Rosistilla oblonga: one gene and its partners. The protein of the gene in region 2 binds, or shares a complex with, the protein of the main gene of each other region. Links are inferred from orthologs where the notes say so. Each region holds a gene or a part of one and is shown on either strand. Other genes may lie near its edges.

Evidence for each region.
Region 1: the proteins of accD (region 2) and accC are in contact, whole or in part, in a solved structure (PDB 8UXZ), measured with the Escherichia coli proteins. The link is inferred for Rosistilla oblonga from one-to-one orthologs.
Region 3: the proteins of accD (region 2) and CA51_RS02135 are in contact, whole or in part, in a solved structure (PDB 8UXZ), measured with the Escherichia coli proteins. The link is inferred for Rosistilla oblonga from one-to-one orthologs.
Region 4: the proteins of accD (region 2) and accB are in contact, whole or in part, in a solved structure (PDB 8UXZ), measured with the Escherichia coli proteins. The link is inferred for Rosistilla oblonga from one-to-one orthologs.

Annotation. Positions count from the first base shown.
Region 1 is NZ_CP036292.1:4,779,464-4,782,333, forward strand. Bases 1-2,795 are described here. They hold accC (acetyl-CoA carboxylase biotin carboxylase subunit), read left to right. Parts: upstream 1-623; coding sequence 624-1,967; downstream 1,968-2,795. Other genes in these bases: accB (acetyl-CoA carboxylase biotin carboxyl carrier protein), read left to right, coding at 3-470; CA51_RS16850 (ABC transporter permease), read left to right, coding at 2,071-2,795. Outside these bases: more of CA51_RS16850, read left to right, coding at 2,796-2,870. UniProt on the Escherichia coli protein: This protein is a component of the acetyl coenzyme A carboxylase complex; first, biotin carboxylase catalyzes the carboxylation of the carrier protein and then the transcarboxylase transfers the carboxyl group to form malonyl-CoA.
Region 2 is NZ_CP036292.1:6,461,414-6,464,285, reverse strand. Bases 1-2,797 are described here. They hold accD (acetyl-CoA carboxylase, carboxyltransferase subunit beta), read left to right. Parts: upstream 1-877; coding sequence 878-1,717; downstream 1,718-2,797. Other genes in these bases: CA51_RS22760 (serine/threonine-protein kinase), read left to right, coding at 1,748-2,701; CA51_RS22770 (phytanoyl-CoA dioxygenase family protein), read right to left, coding at 1-493.
Region 3 is NZ_CP036292.1:595,877-598,699, forward strand. What follows is about bases 25-2,772. They hold CA51_RS02135 (acetyl-CoA carboxylase carboxyltransferase subunit alpha), read left to right. Parts: upstream 25-785; coding sequence 786-1,760; downstream 1,761-2,772. Other genes in these bases: CA51_RS02130 (serine/threonine-protein kinase), read left to right, coding at 25-696; CA51_RS02140 (CvpA family protein), read right to left, coding at 2,000-2,734. In the rest of the region: more of CA51_RS02130, read left to right, coding at 1-24; CA51_RS02145 (metal-dependent hydrolase), read left to right, coding at 2,815-2,823. UniProt on the Escherichia coli protein: Component of the acetyl coenzyme A carboxylase (ACC) complex. First, biotin carboxylase catalyzes the carboxylation of biotin on its carrier protein (BCCP) and then the CO(2) group is transferred by the carboxyltransferase to acetyl-CoA to form malonyl-CoA.
Region 4 is NZ_CP036292.1:4,778,398-4,781,199, reverse strand. Bases 1-2,727 are described here. They hold accB (acetyl-CoA carboxylase biotin carboxyl carrier protein), read right to left. Parts: upstream 1,735-2,727; coding sequence 1,267-1,734; downstream 1-1,266. Other genes in these bases: CA51_RS16835 (M24 family metallopeptidase), read right to left, coding at 1,879-2,727; accC (acetyl-CoA carboxylase biotin carboxylase subunit), read right to left, coding at 1-1,113. Also shown: more of CA51_RS16835, read right to left, coding at 2,728-2,802. UniProt on the Escherichia coli protein: This protein is a component of the acetyl coenzyme A carboxylase complex; first, biotin carboxylase catalyzes the carboxylation of the carrier protein and then the transcarboxylase transfers the carboxyl group to form malonyl-CoA.

The DNA of each region.
Region 1 (2,870 bases), 1.7 Mb from region 2 along the record:
ACATGTCAGGCGACGTTTTTGATATCGAACAGATCCGCAAGCTCGTCGAGCTGATGGAAGAACACAATCTTGCTGAAGTCGATTTGAAGCAGGACCAAAAGACGATCAAGTTGTGTCGCGGCGGGTTCGCTGCGGCTCCCGCACCAATGATGGTACCTCAAGCTGTCGCTCCGGCGGCCCCAGCAGCGGCTCCCGCTGCGGCGGCTCCCGCGGCTGACGGTGCAAACATCGCGATCATCAAGGCACCGATGGTTGGCACGTTTTATACCCGTGCAAATCCCGAAGCGTCTCCTTTCGTCAGCGTTGGCGATTCGGTCAACGCCGACACAACGATCTGCATCGTCGAAGCGATGAAGGTCTTCAACGAAATTCCTGCGGAAATTTCGGGGAAGGTCGTCGCGATCTTGGCTAAGGATGGCGAAGCTGTCGATTTCGGCAAACCGCTGTTCAAGATCGACACCTCGGCGTAACGCCTCGCCGATCCGACAACTTGCTAGCACCACAGCCGTCAGTTCGCCAGCGCCAGCCTACAAGCAGCTTTCGCTCGCTGGCGGCCGATTCCGCGATGAGCCGTCGCCGCTCACGCAATCGCTCCTCCTCTGACCTTGGAAACCATCAATCGGATGTATAACCGGATCCTTATTGCCAACCGTGGTGAAATCGCGCTGCGGATTATCCGCGCCTGTCGCGAAATGGGCATCGAATCGGTCGCTGTGTTCAGCGAAGCGGATCGCGAATCGGCACACGTTCGCCTAGCCGACGCGGCGTATTGCATCGGACCAGCTCGCAGCGCCGAAAGCTACCTGCGGATCGACCAAGTGATCAGCGCCGCCGAGGTGAGTGGTGCCGAAGCGATCCACCCGGGATACGGCTTCCTCGCCGAAAACGCCGACTTCAACGAAGTCTGCCGCAGCTGCAACATCGATTTCATCGGCCCGATGCCCGAATCGATGGAGATGCTTGGCGATAAAAACTCAGCCCGCGCGTTGGCTCAATCCGCTGGCGTCCCCGTCGTCCCCGGAAGCGACGGCTTGCTGACCGATACCGAGGAAGCGCTGGCTGTCGCCAAGACGATCGGATACCCCGTGCTGATCAAAGCGACAGCAGGTGGTGGCGGTAAGGGAATGCGTGTCGCCGAGACGCCCGAGGTTCTCGAGACCGCGCTGCAACAGGCTCGCCAAGAAGCGGAAGCCGCCTTCGGAAACGGCGGCGTCTACCTAGAGAAATTCATCGAACAACCGCGACACATCGAAGTCCAGATCATCGCCGATCAACAGGGCAACGTGGTCCACCTTCACGAACGCGACTGTTCGGTCCAACGCCGTCACCAAAAACTGATCGAAGAGGCTCCGTCGCCGCTGCTGCCCGCAGAACGACGCAAAGAGATCTGCGACGCGGCGGTCCGTTTGATCCAAAACGCCAACTATTACAACGCCGGTACTGTCGAATTTATCGTCGACAAAAACGACGACTTCTACTTTATCGAAGTGAATGCTCGCATTCAGGTCGAACACCCGGTAACCGAAATGGTGACCGGCGTCGATCTGATCAAGCAACAGATCTCGGTCGCCGCTGGACAACCGCTGCCGTTCACCCAAGCGGACATCAAGAGCCAAGGGTCGGCGATCGAATGCCGCATCAACGCCGAAAACCCCGATAAAAACTTCATGCCCAATCCGGGCAAGATCGAAACGCTGTTTTCACCAGGCGGACTTGGCGTTCGATTCGATTCGCACGTCTACGCCGGATACACCGTACCGCCGTATTACGATTCGATGATCGGCAAGTTGATCGTCCATCGTCCGACGCGTGAAGAAGCGATCGCTTGCATGTTGCGGGCTCTGTACGAACTCGAAGTCGGCGGGATCGCAACGACCGCATCGCTGCACCGCAAGATCCTGCAGCACCCCGAATTCATCGAAGGTCGCCACGATACGACCTTTATCGCCCGGGAATTCAGTAGCTGATCCCCAGGTTGAGGTTTACGCCAGTGCGCGGCGACGTCTATACTCCGCCGCCGCTGGTCCAGGATGGGTCCAGCGTTTCCCTCAGTCAACCTTGGGACGACGTATGTACCGCTGGGTTCTTTGCTTTCGCTATCTGCGAACTCGTTACATCGCACTCGCTTCGATCATTAGCGTCACCCTCGGGGTGGCAACGCTAATCGTCGTCAACAGCGTGATGGCAGGCTTTTCTGCCGAGATGCACAAACGGATGAACGAATTGCTGTCGGACGTCGTTATCGACTGTCACAGCAGCGGCGGAATGCCCGATCAAGAAAAGCACCTGGAGCGGATTCGCCGCATCACCGGTGACAAATTGGTCGGTGCGACGTGCAGCGTTCACGTCCCGGCGATGTTGGGAATCGAGCACAACGGTCAACTGATCACCAAACAGATCAATCTGATTGGCGTCGATCCGAAGACCTACGGCGACGTCAGCGATTTTGGCCGTTGCCTGCTGCACCCGGGCAATCGTGAAACCGCGTCGTTCGAACTCTACGACAACGGCTACGGCAGCGATCGCAAGAACTTTCCCGAATCGGGATGGGTCTACCGACGCGCCTGGGCCGCATATCAAAAGGCTTACCAAAACGAGATCCGCGAAGCCGAAGCGGCCCGCAAAGCTGCTGGCAATGCGACCGGTGCATCGGCTGGCCCAAGCATCGATTCGTTTGGATCCGACGGACTGTTTTCGCAAGTTGCCGAAGAGACACGGAGCCGCGAATTCGATCCGCAGGAAGAACAGCACTGCGGGATCATCCTCGGTATCACCACCTGCAGTTCACGTTTCCGCGACCCCGATGGCGACGTAGGCGATTACTTTTACTGCCGTCCGGGCGACGACGTTCGCGTCATCTTCCCCAACGC
Region 2 (2,872 bases):
CTTTGCCATGCTCCAACCGCCCCAACTGTTGCGACTGAGGGATGACTTGCAAGCAACCGTTGTCGCGGCCGGCGCGATCGATCGCGATGTAACAACTGGCCATCCGCGGAAACAGGCAGCCGTAGTTGTACCAATATCCGTAATCTTGATGCCATTCCCAGGCCCCGCCGACGCGAGGTTCTTTGAGCATCAGTTTATGGTGGTAGTGGTAGATCTCTTCTCCCATCAGCGACTGCATCGATCCGGCGACGCGTTGGCAGCGTGCGATGGCGCTGAACATGTCGTCGGATAAATGATCGCGGACGGCCAGCACGGTTTGGCCTCCGGCGGCGTCGCTGCGGGCGGTCGCTGCCGATTCGATCTCGCGATCGCGGCGGGCGATTTGTTCCAACAGCTGGACCTCCGGCGGCGAGAGCAGTTGGGAGACCATCAGAAAACCCTCGCGGTCGAAGGTGGCTTTGTCGTCGGCAGTGATCTGCAAGCGGCTGGTCATCGGAAACCTCCTTACGTGCGGCACAGCAAAAGCTGATTACAATAGGTGCCTATGCTCTCACGGGCGAACGTCGGACGCCATATGCCCAGGGCAATTAAGTGTTTGTGCTTCGGCGAATGAGGCGAGCCGCGGCGGCGCGGCGTTGTCCAAGCGAACACGTCGCTACCGCGTGCCGGCTGATGCCTGCAATTGAAACACCACTTAGCCCTGGCTATATGCCTAGAAGAATCCTTAGCGGTATCGTAGGCTAACGGGGCTGAAGCGTTGCGGGGCTGGGGCCCCGATCCAACCGATGCAGCGAAAAATTGCGATAACCGATATATTTGGATCGCGAACAACGCGAATTTAATATCTTCACTGCCCCTTTGATGGGTGAATAATTGCATGGCGACCGTCGAATCGAACAGCGAAGCCCCCAATACCAAAAAACGCGGAATTCCCGAGGGTTTGTGGATCAAATGCCCCGGATGCTTGTCGAGCGTCTACCGCAAAGAGGTCCAACGGCGGCTGAATGTCTGCCCTAAGTGCGACCACCATCTTTACGTTTCGGCTGCCGATCGAGTCGAACAGGTCTTGGATGAAGGGACGTTTGAAGCCTGGGACGAAGAGCTGAGGCCCACCGATCCCTTGGAATTTGCTGACCGAAAACGTTATGCCGAGCGATTGTTAGCCGAACAGAAGCGGACCGGATTGGTCGATGCCGCTCTGACCGGAACCGGAATGATCCGAGCTCGCCGCGTTGCGTTTGGAGTTACCGACAGTGCGTTTATCATGGGAAGCATGGGATCGGTTGTCGGCGAGCGGTTGACGCGGTTGATCGAACGAGCGACCGAACAGAACCTACCCTTGATCATTATTAGTGGCTCCGGCGGCGGGGCTCGGATGCACGAAGGGATCCTATCGCTGATGCAGATGGCGAAGGTCTCCGCAGCGCTGGCTCGATATCACGAATCGGGCGGGCTGTTCATCAGCGTCTTGACCAACCCCACTATGGGCGGCGTCGCTGCTAGTTTTGCTTCGTTGGGAGATCTCTGTTTCGCCGAACCCAAGGCATTGATCGGTTTCGCCGGACCGCGGACGATCAAAGCGACGATCGGCATCGAATTGCCCGAGGGTTTTCAGACCAGTGAATTCCTGTTGGAGCATGGTTTTATCGATCGGATCGTCGCTCGCGATCGCTTGAAATCGGAGATCGCCCGCGTCATCGACTACTGTGGCAAATAACACTCCTCCCCTCGACTACGAATTACGTTTATGGGTCTGCTGGACAAAATTCAATCGCTGATCGGCAAAAAGAAGACGGAAGAGGGAGATTCCGGCGCCGCGGCGGTTCCGAAGAGCAAGCAAACCAAGGGGAGCAACAGCCTGGATGTCGAAGCCCGCTTTGAGCGGATGCGGTCGGCAGTTTCGGGGACGATGAGTAACTTCATCACCGCCCGGGATCGGCAATACAACCGCGTGGTCGGGCTGAAATTGTGCGACGCGGAAAAAGTAGCCACCTTCGAAGCCCGCTTCAAAGGCCTCAAGAAACCGATCGAAGGGGCGATCGCTGTGCAAATGCAGCACCCCAACGTCGTGGAGACCTACGAATATGGGACCACCAAGCAGGGGCAACCCTATCTGGTGATGGAATATGTCGACGGCCCTGGGCTGTTGCAGGTCATCCAGACGCGGAAAGAAGAGACCTTGGCCGGGAAGCGTTTATCGCTGATCCGACAGATGGCTGAGGGGATGAAATACGTCCACGAGAAGGGATTCATTCACCGCGACATCTGCCCTCGCAACTTTATCTGTTCCTCCGACATGGATCGGATAAAGCTCATCGACTTCGGTTTGACCGTCCCCGCGTTGCCTCCTTATATGCAGCCGGGCAACCGCACCGGGACGCCTCTTTATATGGCGCCGGAAATCGTTCGCCGTCGGCAGACCGACCAACGCGTCGACGTGTTCGCCTTTGGCGTTTCGATCTACACGTTGTGCGCGTTTGAGTTCCCGTGGCCTGTCAACGACACGACTGGCAAAGCCGCGCTGCAGCACGACACGCATCCACCGATCCCGATCTTGCAGTTCCGCCCCGACCTGAATCCTGTGTTGGCGACGGCGATCATGCGTTGCATCAGCCCCAACGTCCAGGACCGGATGCCTTCGATGGAAGCCTTCTTAAGGCAGATCAAAGGGGTCAGGTCGGAGCTGAAGTCACCGGCTTAATTCGAAACCGGGATCGCAAACCGGCGGACTCATGAATTCCCCAACCGGCAAAGTTGGGGACGATTCGGGGGCGGCGAGTCGCTCTACAGCTGGTAACTCGCTCATTCGCTGCAACCACACCCCCTCTTGCGAGGCATTTTGGGATTCGTGGTTTAATGTTTGAATCATTTT
Region 3 (2,823 bases), 5.9 Mb from region 2 along the record:
AAGATCCACGATTTTGTGACCGATCCGAAGTCGGCTTATCTGGTGCTGGAACTGTTCAGCGAATTGAACATGAAGCAGGCGTTGCGGCACGGGCCCGATTCGCTGGCCTATATGCTGAACAAGGTCGTTGAACAGTCGGCCGAAGGTTTGTATTTCATGCATACCAAGGGCTGGCTGCACTGCGACATCAAGCCCGACAACTTTCTGGTCAGTCGGGAAGGGGTCGTCAAGCTGATCGACTTCCAGATCTCGCAGAAGAAGAAAACCGGGCTGTCGAAACTGTTCGGCAAGAAATCGCAGATCCAGGGGACGCGCAGCTACATGTCGCCCGAGCAGATTCGCGGCAAGAACATGGACGAGCGGTCGGATATCTATTCGTACGGGTGCGTGTTGTACGAAGTGGCAACCGGCAAGCCGCCGTATACGGGCGAATCGCCTAACGATTTGTTGAACAAGCATCTCAGTGCCCCGATCCCCACGCCGTTGACCAGCAACGAAAACGTCTCCCAGGATTTCGCGGATCTGATCAAACGGATGCTCTCCAAGAAGCCAGAGCATCGGCCCGAATCGATGTGGGAATTTTTGAAGCTGGTTCGTGGGATGCGGTTGTTCAAGAAACAGCCCAAGAAGTTGGATGTGGACGTGTTTGATGTCGCGTCGGGATTCAAGTCGCCCGAGGACCTGCTGAAACATTAAATGTCGTGGCGGCAATCGCTGCGTTGCAATGGAAAGAGCGCGGCCCGTGCGGCCGATCGAAAATCAACTGAAAAAGAGAACTCGAAGATATGGATGCTGGCACGACTTTGGACTTTGAGAAAAGTGTGGCTGAGTTGCAGCAGCAGCTTGCAGCGATCGAGAAGCAGACCGATCGCAGCGACGCCGCGGAGACGGAGATCCGAAACCTGCGACGGCAGATCAATGAAGAACTGCGGCAGATCTACGCCAATCTCGATCCGTGGCAGACGGTTCAGGTTGCGCGGCACAAAGACCGTCCGTATACGAACGACTATCTGAAGCTAGCGTTCGACGAGTTTGTCGAGCTGCATGGCGACAAGCAGTTCGGCGACGACCGGGCGCTGTTGACCGGGTTTGCGAAGATCGATCGCTTCAAAGTGATCGTCGCCGGGCATCAGAAAGGCCGTACCTATAAGGAACGCGCCGCGTGTCACTTCGGATGTGCCCATCCCGAAGGCTATCGCAAGGCGATGAGCAAGATGAAGATGGCCGAGAAATATCGGCTGCCTCTGATCTGCTTTATCGACACTCCTGGCGCCTATCCCGGCGTCGGAGCCGAGGAGCGCGGCCAGGCTCAAGTGATCGCCGAAAGCATGTTCCAGATGAGCCGGCTGAAGACGCCGATCATCTGCGTCGTGATCGGTGAAGGGGGGAGCGGCGGTGCTTTGGGGATCGGCGTCGGCGATCGCGTGGCCGTGATGGAGAACGCGTATTATTCCGTCATTAGTCCCGAAGGCTGTGCGGGCATTCTGTGGAAGAGCCACGAGCACGCGCCGAAGGCCGCCAAGGCGTTGAAGTTCACTTCGAAGGATTTGCCCGGACTTGGCGTCGTCGACGACGTGTTGCCCGAACCGTTGGGCGGTGCGCATCGCGATCATCATCAAGCGGCTTCGCGTTTGCGTAGCTATTTGACGCGGACGCTGACTCAGTTGGAATCGCTGCCGGTCGAAGAGTTGCTGGCTCAGCGTTACGAGAAGTTTCGCCGGATGGGCGTCTTCCTGGAGGCGGCCGAAGCGGCTGTCTGATCTTCCGGGCGTCCGCGTCTTCGCGGCTCGGAAGCAAAGTCCTTGGTGCGACCGCCGCAGATGCTGGCGTTCGCCGGGGTGGGGCCTGGTTTTCAGGCCCTTAGAAACCGCCCCGCAACGTCCGATAATGCCTCTTATGTTGTATTAAGGCCCCCGTTTTCCCTGGGTTTTACGAACATTCGGGTTCTCGGGATCGCACGTTCCCCCGCCCTGAATTCCACAGCGACTGGGGCCAGCGGTTATGGCTGGATCTGGTCGAAGAATTTCGGCGTCAGCAGCTCGGCTGGAATCAGGTTCTCGCTGTCGTTGGGCAGTTGCAGGTTCTGCTGCACCGCGTCGACGATCGCGCCGGTCGCGGATTCGTTGTTGCCCCATGGCGACGGTCGCGCCGGGCCGGCCGCTGCGTTGCCGTCGGCTCGCAGTTGTTCATCCAGTTGATCCAGGTACGGGCCGACAATCTCTTGGAGTTCGGCCGGGATGACTTTGTCGCTGTAGCTGAGGAGCTTGGCGATGTAGTATCCGCTCCGCGATTGCACGATCTGTGTGCGGACCGAATCGCCCAGCAGCGAGAGCGCGAACATCGTGATCAGAATGCAATAGATCACGCCCTTGGCCAATCCGAGGATTCCGCCCAGTTGATGGTCGAAGGTTCGGAGTCTCAATCGGTCGATCGTGCGCGATAGCATTCGGAATAAGATCCAGATCGCGATCATCGTGCCAGTGAACAGGATGAACATCGCCAGGAACATATTCCACGGCGGCTCGGCGTGAATCTGTTGCGAGAACGGTTCGCGGAAACGCATCGCCACCCAGTAGCTGAGCGAGATCGACGCGAGCGACGCGACTTGCCAGGCGAAGCCTTTGATCGCGCCGAGGATCGTGGCGGCAGCCAGCGCGATCAGCATGATGATGTCGTAGGTTTCCATGATCGGTGGATTGGGGATTTCGGGCGGCGAAGAAAGCAAAGGTGCCAAGTATACGTAGGTCCTCGCCGCGGGCGAAGATCAATCAGATCGATCTTGGCAGCGAGGGGCGTTCGCGGTTATCTAATAGTATGGCCGGA
Region 4 (2,802 bases), 1.7 Mb from region 2 along the record:
GTGCGAATCGAATCGAACGCCAAGTCCGCCTGGTGAAAACAGCGTTTCGATCTTGCCCGGATTGGGCATGAAGTTTTTATCGGGGTTTTCGGCGTTGATGCGGCATTCGATCGCCGACCCTTGGCTCTTGATGTCCGCTTGGGTGAACGGCAGCGGTTGTCCAGCGGCGACCGAGATCTGTTGCTTGATCAGATCGACGCCGGTCACCATTTCGGTTACCGGGTGTTCGACCTGAATGCGAGCATTCACTTCGATAAAGTAGAAGTCGTCGTTTTTGTCGACGATAAATTCGACAGTACCGGCGTTGTAATAGTTGGCGTTTTGGATCAAACGGACCGCCGCGTCGCAGATCTCTTTGCGTCGTTCTGCGGGCAGCAGCGGCGACGGAGCCTCTTCGATCAGTTTTTGGTGACGGCGTTGGACCGAACAGTCGCGTTCGTGAAGGTGGACCACGTTGCCCTGTTGATCGGCGATGATCTGGACTTCGATGTGTCGCGGTTGTTCGATGAATTTCTCTAGGTAGACGCCGCCGTTTCCGAAGGCGGCTTCCGCTTCTTGGCGAGCCTGTTGCAGCGCGGTCTCGAGAACCTCGGGCGTCTCGGCGACACGCATTCCCTTACCGCCACCACCTGCTGTCGCTTTGATCAGCACGGGGTATCCGATCGTCTTGGCGACAGCCAGCGCTTCCTCGGTATCGGTCAGCAAGCCGTCGCTTCCGGGGACGACGGGGACGCCAGCGGATTGAGCCAACGCGCGGGCTGAGTTTTTATCGCCAAGCATCTCCATCGATTCGGGCATCGGGCCGATGAAATCGATGTTGCAGCTGCGGCAGACTTCGTTGAAGTCGGCGTTTTCGGCGAGGAAGCCGTATCCCGGGTGGATCGCTTCGGCACCACTCACCTCGGCGGCGCTGATCACTTGGTCGATCCGCAGGTAGCTTTCGGCGCTGCGAGCTGGTCCGATGCAATACGCCGCGTCGGCTAGGCGAACGTGTGCCGATTCGCGATCCGCTTCGCTGAACACAGCGACCGATTCGATGCCCATTTCGCGACAGGCGCGGATAATCCGCAGCGCGATTTCACCACGGTTGGCAATAAGGATCCGGTTATACATCCGATTGATGGTTTCCAAGGTCAGAGGAGGAGCGATTGCGTGAGCGGCGACGGCTCATCGCGGAATCGGCCGCCAGCGAGCGAAAGCTGCTTGTAGGCTGGCGCTGGCGAACTGACGGCTGTGGTGCTAGCAAGTTGTCGGATCGGCGAGGCGTTACGCCGAGGTGTCGATCTTGAACAGCGGTTTGCCGAAATCGACAGCTTCGCCATCCTTAGCCAAGATCGCGACGACCTTCCCCGAAATTTCCGCAGGAATTTCGTTGAAGACCTTCATCGCTTCGACGATGCAGATCGTTGTGTCGGCGTTGACCGAATCGCCAACGCTGACGAAAGGAGACGCTTCGGGATTTGCACGGGTATAAAACGTGCCAACCATCGGTGCCTTGATGATCGCGATGTTTGCACCGTCAGCCGCGGGAGCCGCCGCAGCGGGAGCCGCTGCTGGGGCCGCCGGAGCGACAGCTTGAGGTACCATCATTGGTGCGGGAGCCGCAGCGAACCCGCCGCGACACAACTTGATCGTCTTTTGGTCCTGCTTCAAATCGACTTCAGCAAGATTGTGTTCTTCCATCAGCTCGACGAGCTTGCGGATCTGTTCGATATCAAAAACGTCGCCTGACATGTTCACTCCGGCAATTGGTTGTACAACGATTCTAAAAGCGTTTGTTGCCGCGATTGGCATCGCGTTTCGTTGCGTTGTCTTTTTTTAGGGGCGTGGTCGTTGCCACGGCTAGGAAAAGCCCAGCGTTTTACGCCGGGTCACTTTTTACAGGATTACGGTGCAGTCATCGAGACCCTTTGGCAAACTCGACAAGACTTCGTGCCCCTTCTCGGTCACCAACACATCGTCTTCGATCCGGACACCTAGTTTACCCGGCAGATAGATTCCAGGTTCCACCGTGACGACCATCCCCGCCTGCAACGTCCCTTCGGTAATTGCTGACATTCGTGGCGATTCGTGCACTTGTAAACCAATTCCGTGCCCCAAACCGTGCCCGAAGTAGTCGCCAAAGCCGGCGTCGCGGATCACGTTGCGAGCCGCTGCGTCGACAGCTTTCAGTTCTGCGCCGGGCCGAATCGCCGCAATCGCCGCCAGTTGAGCCTCCAGAACGACAGGATAAATTTCAGCCATTTCCGGCGAGGGGGCCCCGATAGCCGTCATCCTCGTTAAATCGCTGGTGTATCCGTTGTAACGAGCCCCCCAGTCGAGTAGTAGTGCGGGATCGTCGCCGACGCGTCGCTCGCCCGGTTGGGCGTGCGGCAGCGCTGCATTGGGGCCAATCGCAGCGATCGTCGCAAATCCACAGCCTTCGCCGCCGAAGTAGCGGATCCATTTCTCGACATCGTGAGCGATCTCTAGCTCGGTCTGCCCTCGCCGCAGCGTTGCCCGGATCGCTTGAAAGGTCTGTTCGGCGATGCGGACTGCCCGGCGGATCGTTTCGATTTCTTCGGGGTCTTTAATCTGACGCAGCTTAAGAACGAGCCCGTTGGTGGCGGCAAAGGTCTGTTGCGGCAGCGCGGATCGTAGACCTTCTAACAGCGCCCAACTGACATCGTTGGCATCCAGACCGATCGTGGCGGCGGAGAAGTCGTCGACAGCTTCGGCGACCAATTGAGTCATCGTCCGTTCGGGGCCGCGAACAAACGACTCGATCCCACCGCATTCGGCTTCGATTTGCGTCTCGTAGCG